3 regions of the Clostridium sp. CM036 genome follow, and region 3 is predicted to be linked to each of the others. Evidence: a T-box and tRNA genes for the amino acid it is inferred to sense, from the RefSeq annotation. Region 3 holds a T-box; the other regions hold tRNA genes.
The links. The T-box of region 3 lies ahead of leuS (leucine--tRNA ligase). A T-box ahead of a tRNA ligase gene usually reads a tRNA of that ligase, here a tRNA-Leu.
Positions count from the first base shown of each region.

Region 1: it has a tRNA-Leu gene. The T-box ahead of leuS (leucine--tRNA ligase) is inferred to sense a tRNA for this amino acid. The anticodon was not compared.
Region 2: it has a tRNA-Leu gene. The T-box ahead of leuS (leucine--tRNA ligase) is inferred to sense a tRNA for this amino acid. The anticodon was not compared.

Region 1 is NZ_CM143652.1:184,033-190,533, forward strand. Features, by position in the region: gene polA (DNA polymerase I) at 1-2,006, shown strand, start outside; gene coaE (dephospho-CoA kinase) at 2,007-2,618, shown strand; gene ACWJKE_RS00760 (lytic transglycosylase domain-containing protein) at 2,618-3,178, shown strand; tRNA gene ACWJKE_RS00765 (tRNA-Leu) at 3,298-3,379, shown strand; gene ACWJKE_RS00770 (hypothetical protein) at 3,559-3,681, shown strand; gene ACWJKE_RS00775 (hypothetical protein) at 3,827-4,348, shown strand; gene ACWJKE_RS00780 (GNAT family N-acetyltransferase) at 4,562-5,074, shown strand; gene ACWJKE_RS00785 (SPOR domain-containing protein) at 5,214-5,966, shown strand; gene ACWJKE_RS00790 (DUF4321 domain-containing protein) at 6,168-6,428, shown strand; gene ACWJKE_RS00795 (Maf-like protein) at 6,439-6,501, shown strand, end outside.
Region 2 is NZ_CM143652.1:176,735-183,235, forward strand. Features, by position in the region: gene ACWJKE_RS00725 (NAD(P)-dependent malic enzyme) at 1-609, shown strand, start outside; gene ACWJKE_RS00730 (fumarate hydratase) at 684-1,526, shown strand; gene ACWJKE_RS00735 (Fe-S-containing hydro-lyase) at 1,539-2,090, shown strand; tRNA gene ACWJKE_RS00740 (tRNA-Leu) at 2,272-2,358, opposite strand; gene ACWJKE_RS00745 (5'-nucleotidase C-terminal domain-containing protein) at 2,641-6,501, shown strand, end outside.
Region 3 is NZ_CM143652.1:3,472,178-3,478,678, reverse strand. Features, by position in the region: gene ACWJKE_RS16455 (class IV adenylate cyclase) at 287-835, shown strand; gene ACWJKE_RS16450 (DUF5685 family protein) at 835-1,755, shown strand; gene ACWJKE_RS16445 (J domain-containing protein) at 1,880-2,509, shown strand; gene ACWJKE_RS16440 (hypothetical protein) at 2,536-3,036, shown strand; T-box leader at 3,113-3,374, shown strand; gene leuS (leucine--tRNA ligase) at 3,471-5,930, shown strand; gene ACWJKE_RS16430 (GTP pyrophosphokinase) at 6,018-6,501, opposite strand, start outside.

The DNA.
Region 1 (6,501 bases), 570 kb from region 3:
AGCTAATTAAAGAGTATAAGAGTATAGAAAACCTTCTTATGAATATTGATAAGATTAGTGGTAAAAAACTTGTGGAAAATTTAACTGCTTATAGTGAACAGGCTATTTTCAGTAAAAAATTAGCTACTATTATTACATGTGTGCCTATGGAAATGGAATTAAGTTCAATTAAATCAAAAGAAAAATATGATGTACGGGCTGTAAAAGATTTATTCTACAAATTACAATTTAAATCTTTAATAGGGAAAATACCAGATGATGAGGATTCAATCGAAGAAACATTTTCTGCGGATTTTACGGTAATAGATAAATTGTCGAAGCTTCTGGAAGTTATTAGTGAAATTAAAGAGACTATTTATATAACTTTTGATATTGCAGATTCTAGTGTGTTTTCTAAAATTAGCGTAAATAACATATATTTTAATTATAAGGGAAAAAACTATTTGATTATGGTTACTGATTTATTTAATGAAGATGAAGAAAAAACTATAAGTTATTTGAAAACTATACTTGAGAGTAATGATATTAAAAAGGTAAGTCACGGCGTAAAGAATGCTTACACTGCACTTAATAAAAAAGGCATTAAGTTACAAGGGGTAAAATTTGATACAGAACTTGGGGCTTATTTGCTCGATTCAGCTAAAAAGGAGTATAGCCTGGAAACTCTTATAGATAAAATTCTTAGAATCTGTATTATAGGCGAGGGTCATGAAAGAGAGATTAATAAAGTAGCATTACTAAAAGAGCTTTATGAAATCTTAGAAAAGAAGATTGAAGAGTACAAAATGGAAGAACTGCTATATGATGTGGAGCAACCATTAACAGAAGCTATATCATATATGGAGGCAGAAGGATTTACAATAGACAAGGATAGATTAGAGGAACTTGGCATAAAATTCGCTCAAGATATAAAAGAAATGGAAAGCACTATTTTTGTTTTATCTGGAGAAGAATTTAATATTAAATCTCCAAAGCAACTAGGCAAGATATTATTTGAAAAGTTAGATTTACCTGTTATAAAGAAAACAAAAACAGGATATTCAACTAATGCTGAGGTTTTAGAGGCGCTAGCAGATAAGCATCCCATTATCACAGAAATTACAAGGTATAGACAGTTAACAAAGATTTTTTCTACTTATATAGAGGGGCTACAAGCAGTAATTGATACAGATTGTAGAATACATTCAAACTTTACACAAACAGTTACAACAACAGGAAGACTATCAAGTACTGAACCTAATTTGCAAAATATCCCTATAAGACATGAAATGGGTAGAGCTATAAGAAAAGTATTCATACCACACAATGATCAGTGTGTTATTTTATCTGCGGATTATTCACAGATAGAGCTTAGAGTATTAGCTCATATAGCAGGGGATGAAAATTTAATTGAGGCTTTCATTAAACATTGTGATATTCATACTAAAACTGCTTCAGAGGTATTTAATGTACCGATAGGAGAAGTTACGGCGCTTATGAGAAGTAATGCAAAAGCTGTAAACTTTGGAATAGTATATGGCATTGGAGAATTTAGCTTAGCAAAAGACTTAAATATATCTAGAAAAGAAGCTAAAGCATACATAGAAACATATTTTGAAAGATATCCAAATGTTAAAAAATACATGGAGGATATAGTGGTTGAAGCTGAGAAAAATAATAGTGTTACTACAATAATGAATAGAAGAAGATTTATCTATGAAATAAATTCAACAAACAAAATTGTGAAGTCCTTTGGTAAAAGGCTTGCTATGAATACACCGATACAAGGAAGTGCAGCAGATATTATTAAACTTGCTATGATAAATGTATTTGATAAATTAAAGCAGGAGGGATTAAAGAGCACTTTAATTCTCCAAGTACACGATGAATTAATACTAAATGTATATAAGGATGAGCTTAAGCAAGTTGAGTATTTGGTTAAGGAACAGATGGAAAATGTAGTTAAACTTTCAGTTCCACTAGAAGTAGAAATAAGCATTGGAGAAACTTGGTATGAGGCAAAATAGTTGAAAACGCTAAGGGTTGGGATAACAGGTGGAATCGGTAGTGGAAAGAGCACAATAACTAATATGCTAATAGAGAAGGGTCTTCCGGTTGTTGATGCAGACATTGTAGCTAGAGAGGTTTTTATAATATATCCTGAGATGATAAGTAGAATTAAAGGGGAATTCGGGTATGAGTTTTTTGACAGTGAAGGTAATCTTAATAGGAAAGAGTTTGGAAACTATATATTTAAGGGTGATAATCGCAGAAAAAAGCTTGAAAGTATAATGATGCCGTTTATAAAAAAAGAAATACAAGACAGAATAAAAATGTACGAAGAAGGCAATTGGCAATTTTGCTTTTTAGATGCACCTACTTTAATAGAAAACAATTTTCATACTAGTATGGATGTAACTATTTTAGTGTGGGTGAGTAGTGACATTCAAGTACAAAGGGTTATGAATCGAGATGCTTTAAAAATAGACGAAACATGGGATAGAATAAGAGCTCAAATGCCAATAGATGAAAAGAAAAAATTTGCAGATTTTGTTATTGATAATGGCGGGAGTATTGAAAATACAAAGTTACAACTAGATTTGATTATTAGGAAGTTAGAAAGGTTAGGAGTGAAGTGATGAAATTTAAAAAAATTATAAAAATCTTAATCTTAATTTTTTTGGTTATTATAGTGATTAACATTAAAAGCATTTTTAAAAGCTTTTACCCTATAAAATATGGAAATCAAATAGTTAAGTATTCGCAAAGGTATAATGTGGATCCTTGTTTGGTTGCAGCTGTAATTAGGGCAGAAAGTAATTTTGATGGAAACGCTGTTTCTCCAAAAGGTGCCTATGGGCTTATGCAGATAATGCCTGATACTGCATTGTGGATTGCAGAAAATATGAAATTAAAAGATTTTGATGTGGAAAAATTATATGAAAGTGAAATTAATATTGCTATGGGATGTTGGTATATTAATAATTTAAACACTGAATTTAATGGAAATATAGACTTGGTGTTGGCAGCTTACAATGGTGGACGTGGAAATGTACAAAAATGGCTTAATGATAAAGAATACTCTAGCGATGGAAAAACATTAAATGTAATACCTTTCGGGGAAACAGATAAATATGTTAAAAAGGTAAAAACAAATTATAATATTTATTTGAAATTATATGGTGATGAAATCAAATAAAAACAGAAAAAACTATTGACAATTTATACTAGAATAATATATAATCAATCTTGTAGTTACAAGTTTTAAAATACATATGACTATAAGATTTGATCCTTTATATTAAATAAACAATATTTGCGATAGTGGCGGAATGGCAGACGCGCACGTTTAAGGGACGTGTGGGAGACCATACGGGTTCAAGTCCCGTCTGTCGCACCAAAAAATTATATTACTTTAAAAAAGAGGTAGAAATACCTCTTTTTTTTAACGACTTTCCTTCAGAAGTTGTTAATATTGCAGTACCGCGGGTGATGATTTAATTGGTAAGATAAAAACCTATGAAAAGTGAATTTTTTTAAGAAATATGGAAAAACTAACATCTGAAAGAGGTGTTATTTATGAAAAACAAAAACAATAATTCTAATGAAAAACAGGAGAAACCACTCAAAAATAAAGAAAATAATCCAGTTACTATAAATGGTGATAGTAACATGAGAAAGCCTGTAAGAGGATTAAAGTAGAGGCGCTATAAAAAGTGAGCGCTATAAAGAGGGTGTAATTACATCCTCTTTATTTTTTTTTTGCATATTGTCATAAAATTAGTATCAAAACACGGCCTCTAGCATAAATTGTTAATGTATTAAGTTATAAATAGGGAGGGCGGTTATGAAACTAGAGGACAGAAATATTGAAGATATAGACATGAAGGAAGAATATGAAATGGTTCCACTAGAACCTATGATGTATGGATATGGGCAAATGAATATGATGCCGAATATGGGCATGAACCCAAATGTGGGTATGAACCCAAACATGGGAATGCAAATGGGAGATATGCAGGATGTAAATCCAAATATGGGGATTAATTCGATTATGGGAATGAACCAATTTAATGAAGACATGTTCATGAATGGGTCCAATCCAATGGGTATGACGTATGGAGATGTATCTATGAAAGGTTTTGAGCAGGGGGATGAAGATTTAAGACAATTGGATAATTATCAAGATAGATCCCCATTTGATAGACCTAATCCCCAATACAATGATGTTGAGTCCATTGTAAGAAGAATTGAGAGGTATAACCCTGCCATATTTAGGAGGTTAAATAGGTGTGGGATACCATATTTAGAAGCAAAAGAAATAGTTAGAAGAATCGTTAGAGTAACACTTATGTACAGAGATGAATAAAAAATAGTAATCATTTAACATAAAGAAAAACAAAATTCATCTAGAACCCTATAAAAACTTATAGGGTTATTTGATTTGTAATGATTTGACAAAAAAATAAAAATATAGAAGTGCTAATATAATTTTTTTTGAAGGGGATTTAAAAGTAACGTAGAATTTAATTATTAAAGAGGCATAAAATGTTAAAGAGGAGTAAATTGAAGAGGTGTAATTATGTTTAATATAGATATTAAATTTGATGATGTTAGCATTATGAATGTAGAAAAAGGGGATATTTTAAAAATTAAAAATTGGACTAATAAACAGCAAGATTTTAATATAGAGGCAAGGTTAAATTATGATATTAAGGAATTTTATGAAAGATATTTAGAGTGTTATGTGAGTGAAGGGGAATACTTTCTTAAAGTGTTACATGGTAGTGAACTTATAGGTATTATAAAAGGTAGAATAGAATTTAAAAATCCAAATGAAGTATGGATTATGTGTTATTTAATAGAAATTAGACTATATGATGCTGATATATCAAACATAATTATTAATGAGTTTTCAAAGCATTTACATGAAAATTATGGAATGTGTGATTTCTATACTTTTGTTTCATCTAATAATAATGCAATGGTGGAATTTTGGAAACGCAATAACTTTGAAGAAAGTAGGGTAACAAGCAATTTTTTTAAGATAAATAGCGAAGACAAGGATATAATAATTCTAAAAAAAACAATTTAATATATATATATTTTTTTTTATTCTAAAATCAATTTTAAAATAATAGTATTTTAAATAAGGCATCTAAAAAAATAGACTACAAGTTACTAGTTATTTTTTAAAAGATGTTTAAAGATTTATTAAATTAGGGGATGATAAAGTGAGATATACTAGATATAATTATAAGACGCCTAGGAAAAATAATAATTTTATGATTGTAATTACATTAACTTTGATAGCAGCCATTGCCTTGGGCACAATGTTGTCCAAGCTAATACCTAATAATAACGTTAAAACGGGTACAGGTGATAAAACTACTAAAACGGATGTAGTAAAAGACAGTAAAGTAAATCAAGATAGTAAAGTGAACAAAGAGAGCGTAGATGTTTCTAAAGAGATTCCTCAAACTAATATTAAAGATTATGTAGCAATACAATGTGGCGTTTTTAGCGCGAAGGAAAATGCTTTAATTTTGAAAAAAAGTTTAATGGAGTTTAGTACACCATTTATTCTTGAAGAAGATAAATTATATAAAGTCTTGGTTGGTGTTTATCCTAAAGATGGGATTGGTAATATTATTAAACAACTTGATGCAAAAAAAATAATGTATACTAAAATTAATTTTCAATTGAGCGGAAAGGATTCAACAAGTGCACAAACCAATGAAATGATAAGTGCTGATCTTAAAATATTAAATAAACTTTCAGAAAAAGATACTAAATCAATTAAAACTGTAGAATTAAAAAAGTGGATAGGTTCTTTAAAGGGTGCGGAAGAAAAAAGTAAAAATTATAGTACCATGACTGAAATGAAATCATATTTAACTGCAATGCCAGCGGAATTAAAAAAGGAAAAAACAGAGGAGGGGTATATCTACATCTATAAATATATAAAGAAAATATTAAAGAAGTAGAATGATGTGGAATTAAATCATTAAAAATACAAATAGATTATTTGAATCTATTTGTATTTTTTTATCTAAATGCTAGTGGATATTTTTGCAACTTAATAAATTACAATTATAAACTTTTTTTGAATATTAAATTTATACACTTGTGTATGAATTTATTAAATGTTAAAATGTATAGGATATAAGTAAAGTGGGGGGTACGATTTGAAAAGTGCAGAAGGAAGAAATCCGTATTTTATTTTTTTTATACTGATTGGAGCTATTTCTGGAAGTTTTATAGGTGAACTATTAGGAGATAACGTAAGCGCACTCAAATTTTTAAAGAGTACATACACCATAGGAATGAATACTCCTATGCTTATAGATTTTAAAGTATTAGCAGTAACTTTCGGTATAAATTTTAATATTAATATAATGTCTATTATAGGCATTGTTTTGGCAATAATATTATATAGAAAATATTAGGAGTGATGTAGTGGATATTATTCTAGCTTCTGCATCTTTGCGTAGGGTGGAACTTTTAAAAAAAATAACTAGC
Region 2 (6,501 bases), 560 kb from region 3:
GTAAACGGTTCAGGAGCTGCAGGTATTGCTTGTGCAAAATTATTAATGAGTATGGGAGCAAAAAATGTTATTCTTTGTGATAGAAAAGGTGCCATCTATGAAGGAAGAGAAAATTTAGGTGGAGAAAAAACTTTGATGGCAACGATTACAAATAAAGAAAAAGTACGTGGTACATTAAAGGAAGTTATTGTTGGAGCAGACGTGTTCATAGGAGTATCGGATGCTAACCAAGTAAGCCAAGATATGGTAAAGACTATGGCGAAAGATTCTATACTATTTGCTATGGCTAATCCAGTACCTGAAATTTTACCATCTTTAGCAAAAGAAGCCGGTGCAAGAGTTGTTGGTACTGGAAGATCAGATTTTCCAAATCAAATAAACAACCTATTAGCATTCCCAGGAATATTTAGAGGTACATTAGATGTTAGAGCAAGTGATATCAATAATGAGATGAAGATTGCCGCAGCAAATGCTTTAGCGGAGCTTGTGAGTGATGAAGATTTAAATGAAGACTATGTTATTCCACTACCATTTGATCCAAGAGTTGCAAAAGCCGTAGCTGAAGCTGTTATGGAAGCTGCTAGAAAATCTGGAGTAGCTAGAATATAATAATAATAATAAAAGCTGTTCAAAATTTTTGAACAGCTTTTACAAGAAAAATATTTGGAAGGAGTTGTGGATTCATGCGTAAAGTAGATGTAAAAGAAATTGAAAATGCTTTAAAAGATATGAGTATAAAGACTAATTTTTATGTGGGAGAAGACGTATTAGATGCCTTTCATAAATTCCAAAAGGAAGAAACATCTCCGGTAGGAAGAGATATTATAGCCAATTTGTTGAAAAATGCTGAAATTGCAAAAACTGATCAAGTACCAATTTGTCAGGATACAGGTATGGCTGTAGTATTTGTAGAAGTAGGTCAAGAAGTTCAGTTAATCGGCGGAAATATTACAGATGCCATTAACGAAGGTGTACGACGTGGATATAAAGAGGGATTTTTAAGAAAATCTGTTGTAGAAGATCCTTTAAAACGAAAAAATACAGGGGATAATACTCCGGCTGTGATATATTATGATATTGTACCAGGGGATAAAGTCAAAGTAACTATAGCCCCAAAAGGTTTTGGCAGTGAGAATATGAGTAGATTAAAAATGCTTAAACCATCAGATGGTTTAGCAGGTGTACTTGATTTTGTTGTAGAAGCCGTTTCACTTGCAGGTCCAAATCCATGTCCACCTATTGTTGTAGGTGTTGGAATTGGTGGCACATCTGATAAGGCAATGTATCTTGCCAAGAAGGCCTTAACAAGAGATATTGGTAGCCATAATGAAACAGAGCATTTAAAAGAAATTGAATTAACTTTACTAGAACAAATTAATGCACTAGGCATAGGACCTCAAGGACTAGGGGGAAATACCACAGCCCTTGCTGTAAATGTGGAAGCTTTTGCAACACATATTGCTGGATTACCTGTGGCAGTAAATATTAACTGTCATGTGGCAAGACATGCAGTAACAATTATATAGGGAGGGGAAAAGATGGAAATCAAACATATATCTACTCCTTTAACACAGGAGAAGTTGAAGGATTTAAAATCGGGAGATAGTGTTTTAATATCAGGAACCATGTATACAGGTAGAGATGCAGCTCATCAGAGACTAGTAGACGCAATTAATAATGGGGATGAGTTACCTTTTGATCCTAAAGATGCCATTATATACTATGTGGGACCTGCTCCAACTAAACCTGGAAATATAATAGGTTCTGCTGGTCCAACTACTAGTTATAGAATGGATGATTTGACTGTTCCATTGCTTGAACTAGGTCTTACTGGAATGATTGGGAAAGGGCTTAGAAGTCAAACTGTAGTAGATTCAATGCAGAAAAATGGCGCAATTTATTTTGCTGCAATAGGAGGAGCTGGAGCTCTTATTGCTAATACAATAAAAGAATGCGAAATTATTGCTTTTGAAGATTTGGGTCCAGAAGCCGTTCGTAAACTGACGGTAGTGGATTTTCCGGCTGTGGTTATAATAGACACCAAAGGCAATAATCTTTATGAAACAGAAAGAATAAAATATCAGAAATAAAAAATAAAAACTGTATTGGGAAATTCCAATACAGTTTTTATTTCTTTGAAAGAAATTTATTTTAAATATAAAAGACTTAAATATGGGCATAGCAAAGCTAATCCACGAATAAAAATTTTGTGTCACATTTTTGCCATTTTAGGCATAAAAAAAGACTTTCAAGAAATCCTTGAAAGCCTTATGGTGCCGAAGGCGGGAATCGAACCCGCACGGTATTGCTACCTCTGGATTTTGAGTCCAGCGCGTCTGCCAGTTCCACCACTTCGGCATGTCTGACAATATGAATTCTAACATATATTTATAATTAATGCAATAGTTATAGTATATTTTTATTAATAAATTTTATATCTTAATAGATAAAGGTTTTATGTTAAGTATTAATGTGTTGAAATAAAATTACATAAATAAAACTATTTATAATAGAAGTAATATATTGAATTAATAGCCACATAATGCTAAAATCAAAAGTAAGTTGTATATATTAAACATTAATTTTTAGATTTTATTTAAAAGTCTAAAAGGAGGAATAACAAAATAAGGAGGGATTTCATTGCTTAGAAAGAAACAGAAAAGAATACTTAGCTGGATACTATCGTTAGCATTAATATTATTTAATTTTAACGGTGTTATTGGAACTAAAATTGTAGATGCGGCTGGAATTGATACATCGACAAATGTAACCGTTGCCAGAAAGAGCTTGGAACCAAATGCATTTACTCTAGGAATTGGACAAGTAACATCTCCATCAGTAGCTCCAGTTAATGCTACAAATAAAACATTTGATATAGTAGAAATTACAGATTTTCATGGACAACTTTTGGATTCAACTAATACAAAACCTGTAGGAGCTGCATTAGCAAAAGTAGTTAAAGACGTGAAAACTGCAAATCCTGGAAGAACACTTATCATTGGTGGAGGAGATCTATATCAAGGAACACCCACCTCTAATGTACTAAGAGGAGTTCCAGTTCAAAAGGTGTTATCAAATATGGGAATGGAAGTTACAGCTTTAGGCAATCATGAATTTGATTGGGGACTTGATATAATTAATACTGAAACTATGATTGGTGCAAATTACAACATTGTTTGTGCTAATATGTATAAAAAAGGGACAAGCAATAGACCATATCAGCCTTATAAGATAATTACTAAGGATGGTGTTAAAATAGCAGTAATAGGAGCAATACTTAAGGAAGCTCCAGGTATAATTATGCCAGCTTTAGTAGATCCTTTTGATTTTAGGGACCCAGCTACAGAAATTAATATAGTTGCAAAGGAAATCAGAGATGGAAATCTAGCTGATATAGTACTAGCAGATGTACATGATGGTGGTTCATCGCTTAATACTATGGTTAATAAATTACATGGCGTAGATGCGGTATTTGGTGGACATACACATAGTATTGGTGATGTTGTAAACAAAGATGCAGATGGGTTGGACGTACCTACATTAATAGCAGCGGCTACTGGTAAAGGTTTTATAAATTTAAAGATTACTGTAGACTCTACAAACAAAATAGTAGGTTTCTCACCTAAAGGTTCAAACTGGAAAGGACTTACAGTGACAACTACATCAGCAACAGACCCAGATTGTAAGAAAATTGTTGATGATGCAAGTACGTCATTACTTCCAATATTTAATGAAGTAATTGGAACTAATGACAATGCTTTAACTAAGAGCCAAGTTGACTCACCTTATGGAGAATCTCAACTTGGAAATTGGATGGCAGATGTTGTAAAGAACTATTCAAAATCACCAGCAGAGGTGGGAATGGTGAATAACGGAGGGATTAGATTAAGTCCAATTCCATCAGGCGATATAACTGTTGGAACAATATTTAATATAATGCCATTTGATAATACGATTTGTACTACAACCATGACGGGGGCACAGCTAAAATTTATTTTTGAACAAGCTGTTCAAAATGATGGTAATGGAATACAAATTTCTGGAGTTAAATTTGTATATGATTCTTCAAAACCGTCGTATAAACCAGCTGTAGTAGATGCAAATGGGACAGTCACAACACCAGAAATACCAGGTCAAAGGGTCCTTAGCATGATAAGAGAAAGCAATGGCACAGTTGTTAAGGATACAGACACACTAAAAGTAAATGCACCAGATTTTGTTGCTACTGGAGGGGACACCTTTACAGGATTCTTAGCACCTGAGATAGTAGCTAGTTTAGTAGATTCGCATGAAAATGTAAGAGACGCTTTAAATGCTGATGTTAGAGATAAGGGCAAGATGACAGTTGTAATGGAAAATAGAATAGACAATCAAATGAAAGATGTAGATCCTGGAGCAACTATTTCAGTAGTAGCAACTTCAGATGTACACGGAAATGTTCTAAACTTTGATTATGGAACTAATGCAGCGACTTCAAAAGGACAGGGACTCGCAAAGGTTTCAACTTATGTTAAGGGCTTAAGAGCAACTAATCCAAATGTTATGTTAATAGATAATGGAGACACTATTCAAGGAACTCCACTTGCTTATTACTATAATATGATAGATAAAACCACAACTTATCCAATGTCAGCAGTTATGGGAGCAATGGGATATGACAGCTGGACTCTAGGGAATCACGAATTTAACTATGGACTTGAAGTATTAAATAGAATTAAGGAGGATGCGAAGGATCAAGGTATCGACGTGTTATCTGCTAATACTTACAAAGCTGATAATAAAAATTTTGTTAAACCATATACTATGAAGTCTTTTGTAGTTAATGGCAAAACAATTAGCGTAGCGGTACTTGGACTTACAACAAAAACTATATCTAGTTGGGAGGATCCAGCTCATTATGATGGATTACATTTTAATGATTTAGTAGACGAAGCTAAAAAATGGGTTCCAGTAGTAAAGGCAGATGGAGCAGATGTAATAATAGTAGCTGCACATACTGGAGAAGAAGGAGTAGCAGATATTATTCCGGAAAATCAAGCTAAGGCATTGGCTACTCAAGTAAGTGGGATAGATGCTATAGTTGCAGGACATGCGCATAGTATTTTAAATGACATCAATTTAAAAAATCCAGAAGGCAAAGTGGTTCCAATATTAGAACCAGGTAAATGGGCACAAAACGTTTCACAAATTGATATAGCGGTTAATGCTGCAGGAATTGTTACAGGATTAACTACTAAAAATGTAGCTATGGACACTATCGCTGAAGATCATGATATAACAGCTTTAATTGCACCATATCAAGCTAAAACTTTAGAATATACTTCAACAATACTTGGACAATCTAAGGGAGAATATAAAGGCAATAAGCAAATTACTGAACCAACTGAAATAATGGAGTTAATAAACAAAGTTCAAGCTGGTGCAGCTGGAACACAACTCTCAATAGCAGCTCCACTAAGTTTATCATCATATATTCCAAAGGGTGATATTACTATTAAAGATATTATGGGCGTATATGTATACGAGAATTTTCTTTATGGAGTGAAGATGAATGGAAAACAAATAAAAGATTGGATGGAATATACAGTAAGATACTACAAACGAACATCAGGTTCAACAGATCCAATAGTTAAGGACGCAGATCTTAATATTGCAGATTATAACTTGGATCAATTGTACGGAGCAAGTTATGACATCGACTTAACAGAGCCAGCAGGAGCAATTGATTCAGTTACTAAAAAAATGATATCTGGAAACAGAATTAAGAACTTAAAGTTTAATGGAAGAGTGATTAAGGATTCAGATGTATTTACAGTTGCAATAAACAACTATAGATACAACGGCGGCGGAGGATTCATGGCTGCTGCTGGAATAAGTAGCGTTGATACATCTTTAGTTACTTATAATTCAGCTAAGGCTCTAGGTGATGATGGTCAGGTTAGAAGTTTAATGATGAAATATGTTAAAGATAATAAGACTATAACACCATCTTCAGCAAGAAATTGGAAGATATTATCATCATCAATAAAGCAAGAGGTTCCGGTGACTGGAATATCACTTGAAAAAGCTTATTTTAGCATTGGCCCTAAGATGAGTGAAACTTTAGAGGCAACATTACTACCTGGCAATGCAACAAATAAAAAAGTATCGTGGAAATCAAGTGATACTTTAGTGGCGTCAGTTGATGATAATGGAAAGGTTACAGGACATAAAATTGGGTTAGCTAAAATAAGTGCTACAACCGATGACGGGAATTACAAGGACGAATGTACTGTTGCTGTTGTAAGTAAGCCGGTTAATAAAGTTAGAATAAATAAAAAGGATATAATTATAAAAGTAGGCAAAAATGAAAAATTAACAGCTTTAGTTGGACCGGGAAATTCAGATATTAAGGATGTAATTTGGAAATGTGACAGTTCGATAATAAAAATTATTGAGAAAAATGGAAAGAGTATTTCAGTAATTGGAATATCTACCGGAAAGGCTAAAGTGACGGTTACT
Region 3 (6,501 bases):
TGCTAGTCCATTTATTTAAACGTGCCCAATTATTATACTATGTATCGTCACTTATAACAAAGTCATATATTGCTATTATCCTTAGTTCTTAACAGACTATTATTGTGACTACCTATTTTCCTGTATTGGAATTTGTAATTTTAAAGCAATATTAATGTTACTTTACTTAAGTTATGATATAATCACAATTAATGGTATAATAAAGAATTAATGATTAGATGTATAAAAATAGAAGCATAACAATTAATAACTGTTATGTTCCTAAGAGTGACAAGGAGGAACTACTTTGAGAGAAATAGAACTTAGAATTATAGATATTGATGTACAAGAAATCCGCAAAAAACTATTAAACATAAATGCTATAAAAGTAAAACAAGAAAATCAAATAAATAATATTTATGATTTCTCGGATAAAAGGTTACTAAACGGCAAAGGCTATGCAAGAATACGAACAGTGCATGATGAACTAACAAATTCCACAGTTCATTACATAACCACGAAAAAACTCATAAGCCAAGAAAAGTATAAAATTATGGATGAACACGAATCAGAAATTAAAGATGCAGCTGCTGCCAAGGGTATATTCGAATCCTTAGGTCTAGAGCTTATACAATCTATTAAAAAATATAGAGAAAGCTATAAATACAAAAATACTCTTATTGAAATAGATATAAATGAGAAGACATTCTGTCCTTTTCCTTACATAGAAATTGAAAGCGAGGATGAATTCGAAATTGAGGAAGTTGTGACTTTGCTCGGTTACCGATTAGAGGATACAACGGCTAAAAGCATTTATGAAATATTAAAATCAAAAAAATCATCAAAGGAACTATAATGTTTGGATATGTAACTCCATGTAAAATGGAAATGAAGATAAAAGACTACGAGAAATTCAAAGCTTATTATTGTGGCCTATGTAACTCTATTAAAAATAATTTTGGAAACCTACCAAGGCTTACTTTAAATTATGATATGACTTTCTTGGCAGTACTTTTGGATGCACTTTCAGAGAATAAATACAATTTTATTAAATTCAAATGTATTATGCATCCACTAAAAAAAAGGATTATGATTAATAATAACCAGGCAATAGATTATGCCGCCTTTTGTAACATTACTTTAGCCTATTATAAGATAATGGATGATGTTTACGATAATAAAACAATGAAAAGTAAAGTTTTTTCAATGTTTTTAAAAAACTATTTATCAAAATCAGATATAGCATATAATGATGTAATGAATTATACAAAAGAAAAGCTTTTATTACTAAATACCCTCGAAGCGGACCATAAGGATCTATGCATTGATGAGCAGCTATCTATAGATGAGCTTTCTCATGTTTTTGCTGACCTTACAGGCTTTATAATATCATTTTATTATAAGACTGCTTCCTTTAAGGATGATTTATATTGGCTTGGGTATAATTTAGGTAAATGGATATATATTATAGATGCTTATGATGATTTAGAAAAGGATATAAAAAGTGATTCTTTTAATGCTATAAATTCATTGTTTAATACTGATAAATTAGATTTTAAAAGTTTTAGTATATCGATAGCACCGCGAATTGATTTTTTATTATCTACCTGCGCGCAGCAATGTTTAAACTATCTAAATAGATTACCTTTAATAAAAAATGAAGCCATATTATGTAATATACTAGAACTCGGACTCATGGAAAAAATGGATAAGGTTTTTAACGACATTTCAGAAGGAAAGCCTCCCACTTCTATAAGTGGGAGTAACATACCCTAACAAGTAGAAAACTTCAGTGGGGGTATAAATATCCTTCTGAAGTCGTTAATATTACATCACCGCAGGTGATGATTTAATAAAGAATGTAACATTAATAATTTAAAAGGAGTGGAATATAAAGATGATAAATCCCTATGAAGTACTTGGTGTAAGACAAGGCTCATCTAAAGAAGATATTAAAAAAGCCTATAGAGAGCTAGCAAAAAAATATCACCCTGATCAGTATGGTGATAATCCTTTAAAAGATTTAGCAGAAGAAAAAATGCAGGAACTAAATGAAGCCTATGATTCACTTATGAAAAATACTAGTTCTTCAAGTAGCAATGGTTCTTCTAACAGTTACAATTCGTCTAATAATTATGGTTCTAATTCAAATAATGACTATACTAATAACAATATATATCAATCTATAAGAATGGATTTAAATAGCGGAAATATCGCTTCCGCTGAGCAGAAATTAAATTCCATGAATACTAAAACTGCCGAGTGGAATTATTTAACGGGAGTGCTTCACCTCAAAAAAGGTTGGCATGATAGTGCTTATAATTTTATAAGCCGCGCTTGCACGCAAGATCCTAATAATATTGAATATAGACGAAGTTTTAATGAACTAAATTCGCGTACTTCAAATTATAGAGATAACTATTATGGCAAGCGTAACAATGATTTTGGCATGGGTAATCTATGTCTTAACTTGTGGTGTGCAGATAGTATTTGTGAATGTTTAGGCGGAGATCTTATATCCTGTTGCTAATTCTATTAATTTAGGAGATGATTTTTATGAAATCTAATAATATTGCTAAGGGTGGAATATTCGCAGCACTTAGTTTAATATTACTATATCTTTCTTCTATTTTCCCTACAAATAAATTTTTTATGTTAGGCATTGCTTCCTGTATTATTCCACTTTCAATTTTAACTACCGGAATAAAGAATACCATTGTAGTATATAGTGCTGTCTCCTTGCTTAGTTTATTTATTATACCTTCAAAGCTTATAAGCATTGCATATATACTAATTTTTGGTTCCTATGGCTTTGTGAAATATTTTATAGAAAAATTAAGGAGTATGATTTTAGAAATTGTGCTTAAGTTATTGTATTTTAATATAGCCTCCGCTATACTTATATTTATTTATAAATTATTTATATTATCAAAACTTCCTAATATAAATATATATTTAACAATAATTGTTATGGAGTTTGCCTTCATAGTATATGACTATGCGCTTACTGTATTTATATCCTATGCAAATAAAAATCTTGTTATGAAATTTAAGTAAATCACATAGCCTTGACACAAAATTCTATTTAAATTATAATGAATAATAATACAATCTTAAACAAATGATACTATAATAAATTGCTTTTATTAGGAGTAGTAGTATTTATAGCATTTTAAAGAGAGCTGCTGTTGGGTCATTAAGATAAATAATGTCCCATAGGTGTGAAGCAGTAATGATATAATATGAACTTGCCTATGAGCTTATTTTTAAGTAAAATCTTACTTGTAAGTAAAAGCTTACTTGTGAAAACAAGTACGGTTAAAACCGTTATATTCTTAAGTGAGGCGTAATGCCTAATTAGAGTGGTACCGCGGAATATTACTTTCGTCTCTTTGTTGAGATGAGGGTTTTTTTTATTTTCTAATTTAAAACTAAGTGGAAAAGATTAATAATTGTTTTTAACCTATAGATCATAATAAGGAGGAATACTAATGGCAAAATATACTACAACTATCGATGAAAAATGGCAACAAATATGGGAAGAAACTAACCTTTATGAATTTGATGAAAATAAAATTGATAAGAAGTTATATGTACTTGAAATGTTCTCTTATCCATCTGGAAGCCAATTACATGCGGGGCATTGGTTTAACTATGGCCCTGTAGATTCTTGGGCTAGAATGAAGAAAATGCAAGGATACAATGTATTTCAGCCAATGGGCTTTGATGCTTTTGGTCTACCTGCTGAAAACTACGCAATAAAAACAGGAGTGCATCCAAAGGATTCTACGAAGCAAAACATTATTAATATGGAAAAGCAATTAAAAGCTATGGGAGCAATGTTTAATTGGGATCATGAAGTTGTTACATGTCGCCCTGATTATTATAAATGGACTCAATGGTTATTCTTAAAACTATTTGAAAAAGGCCTTGCTTACAGGAAAAAAGCACCAGTAAATTGGTGTCCTAGCTGTAGTACAGTACTTGCAAATGAGCAAGTAGTAGATGGCTTTTGCGAAAGATGTAACACTGAGGTTACTAAAAAGAATTTAACACAATGGTTCTTAAAAATAACTGACTATGCTGATGAACTACTAGAAAAGCTTGATACCTTGGATTGGCCTGAAAAAACCAAATCCATGCAAAAACATTGGATAGGCAAATCTACTGGTGCTGATGTTACTTTTAAAGTAGTTGATTCTGATGTAGACTTTAGTGTATTTACTACAAGAGTAGATACTTTATTCGGTGTTTCATATGTAGTCATAGCCCCTGAAAATGAACTTGTAGATGTCCTCACTAAAAGTGAATATAAAGATGCTGTTGAATCTTATAAATATGATGCTAGAAAACAAACTGATATAGAAAGACAATCTATTACAAGAGATAAAACAGGTGTATTTACTGGTTCTTATGCTATTAATCCTATTAATGGACGCGAGGTTCCAATTTGGGTAGCTGACTATGTTCTAAACACTTATGGAACTGGTGCAGTAATGGCTGTTCCTGCTCATGATGATAGAGACTTCGCATTTGCTACTAAATACAAATTGCCTATTGAAAGAGTAATTATTGGTTTTAAAAGTGTAAATGGAGAGGGCGAAAATCTCCCTTATACTGAACATGGAAAAATGGTAAACAGTCAAGAATTTGATGGTTTATCTACCATCGACGGAAAAAAAGCAATTGTAAAAAAATTAGAAAGTATAAGTCTCGGCTGTGAAAAAGTAAACTTTAGACTTCGTGATTGGTTAGTTTCAAGACAAAGATATTGGGGCGCTCCTATTCCAATAATTCACTGCGAAAAATGTGGGGCTGTTCCTGTACCTGAGGATCAACTTCCTGTAGAACTGCCGTACAACGTAGAATTTGCACCAGACGGAGAATCACCACTTGCTAAATGCGAGGATTTTATGAATGTCCCTTGCCCAGTTTGTGGCGGCGCAGCTCATAGAGAAGCTGATACTTTGGATACATTCGTTTGTTCTTCTTTCTACCAATTTAGGTATGTAGATAACAAAAACAATGAAAAAGCTTTTGATAAAGAGTTAGTAAACAAAATGCTTCCTGTAGACAAATATGTAGGCGGACCTGAACATGCATGTGGTCACTTACTATATTCAAGATTTATAACCAAGGCTCTTCGTGATATGGGATATTTAGACTTTGATGAACCATTCTTATCTCTTACTCACCAAGGTTTAATTTTAGGACCAGACGGAGTGAAAATGAGTAAATCAAAAGGAAATACTATTTCTCCAGACATGTACATAAAAGAGTTTGGCGCAGATGTATTTAGGATGTACCTAATGTTTGGTTTCGGTTATATTGATGGTGGAGCTTGGAGTGATGATGGTATAAAAGCCATTGGAAAATTTGTTGATAGAATTGAAAGAGCAATCGACACTGGAATCTGCATTATGTCAAAAGACCTTAATAACAAAGACTCTCTAGGAATAGAAGAAAAAGAATTAAACTACTGGAGACATTTCGCAATAAAAGGTGTTACCGAAGATACAGAAAAACTTCAATTTAATACCGCTATTGCAAGACTTATGGAGCTTACAAATGCTATATTAAAATATTTTAATGTAGACAATATAAATAGTAAATTTTTAAAAGAAGTGCTTGTGGATTACCTTAAGATTTTAGCTCCCTTTGCTCCTCACTTTGCAGAAGAGAAGTGGGAAAGCTTGGGTATGGGTTACTCTGTATTTAATCAAATTTGGCCTAAATTTGATGAGTTTGCTCTTATAAAAGATGAAGTAGAGCTAGCTATTCAAATCAATGGTAAAATTAAATCCAGAATAACTGTATCTCAAGATTTAGATGAAGAAAGTATAAAGGAAATTTCTCTTAAAGATGAAACAGTAATCGCTACCCTAGAAGGTAAAACTGTTCGTAAGGTTATTATAATTAAAGGACGACTAGTTAATATAGTAGCTTCTTAGTAAGAACTACATATAGTTTTTACAGTTTAAATTCGAATTATTATAAAAGGAGAGTAGAAATTTTTAATTTCTACTCTCCTTTTCAATTTAAACTCTATACATATCTAATGTTTTTTGAGTTGCGCGAAGTAAGCTACTAATTTCATAAACTTCTCCTTCTTCTATTAGCTTATTTAATTGTTCTCTATACCTAGCTGCATCCGTTGACTTTCCAAGCGACGAAAGCACAAGTATATTATTCATTATATCCGACACCAAATTAGATTTTACCTCAAACAATTTTTGTGCATCTTTAATTTCATCTTTAATTTCTAGCATCTGTTCATCTAATTGAAAAGCAGCATCTGCAGCATTTTTAAGTTTTGCCCTTATATTCTCTGGTATATCATGCTTATATTTATAATTTAGAGAATGCTCTACTGTAGCCCAAAAATTCATTGCCAAGGTTCTAATTTGAAATTCTGCTAGTATTTCGGTTTGACCATCAGCTAAGTTTACAGGATACTTTATAATCATATGATAGCTTCTATATCCACTACCTTTTACATTTGCAACATAGTCTTTTTCATAA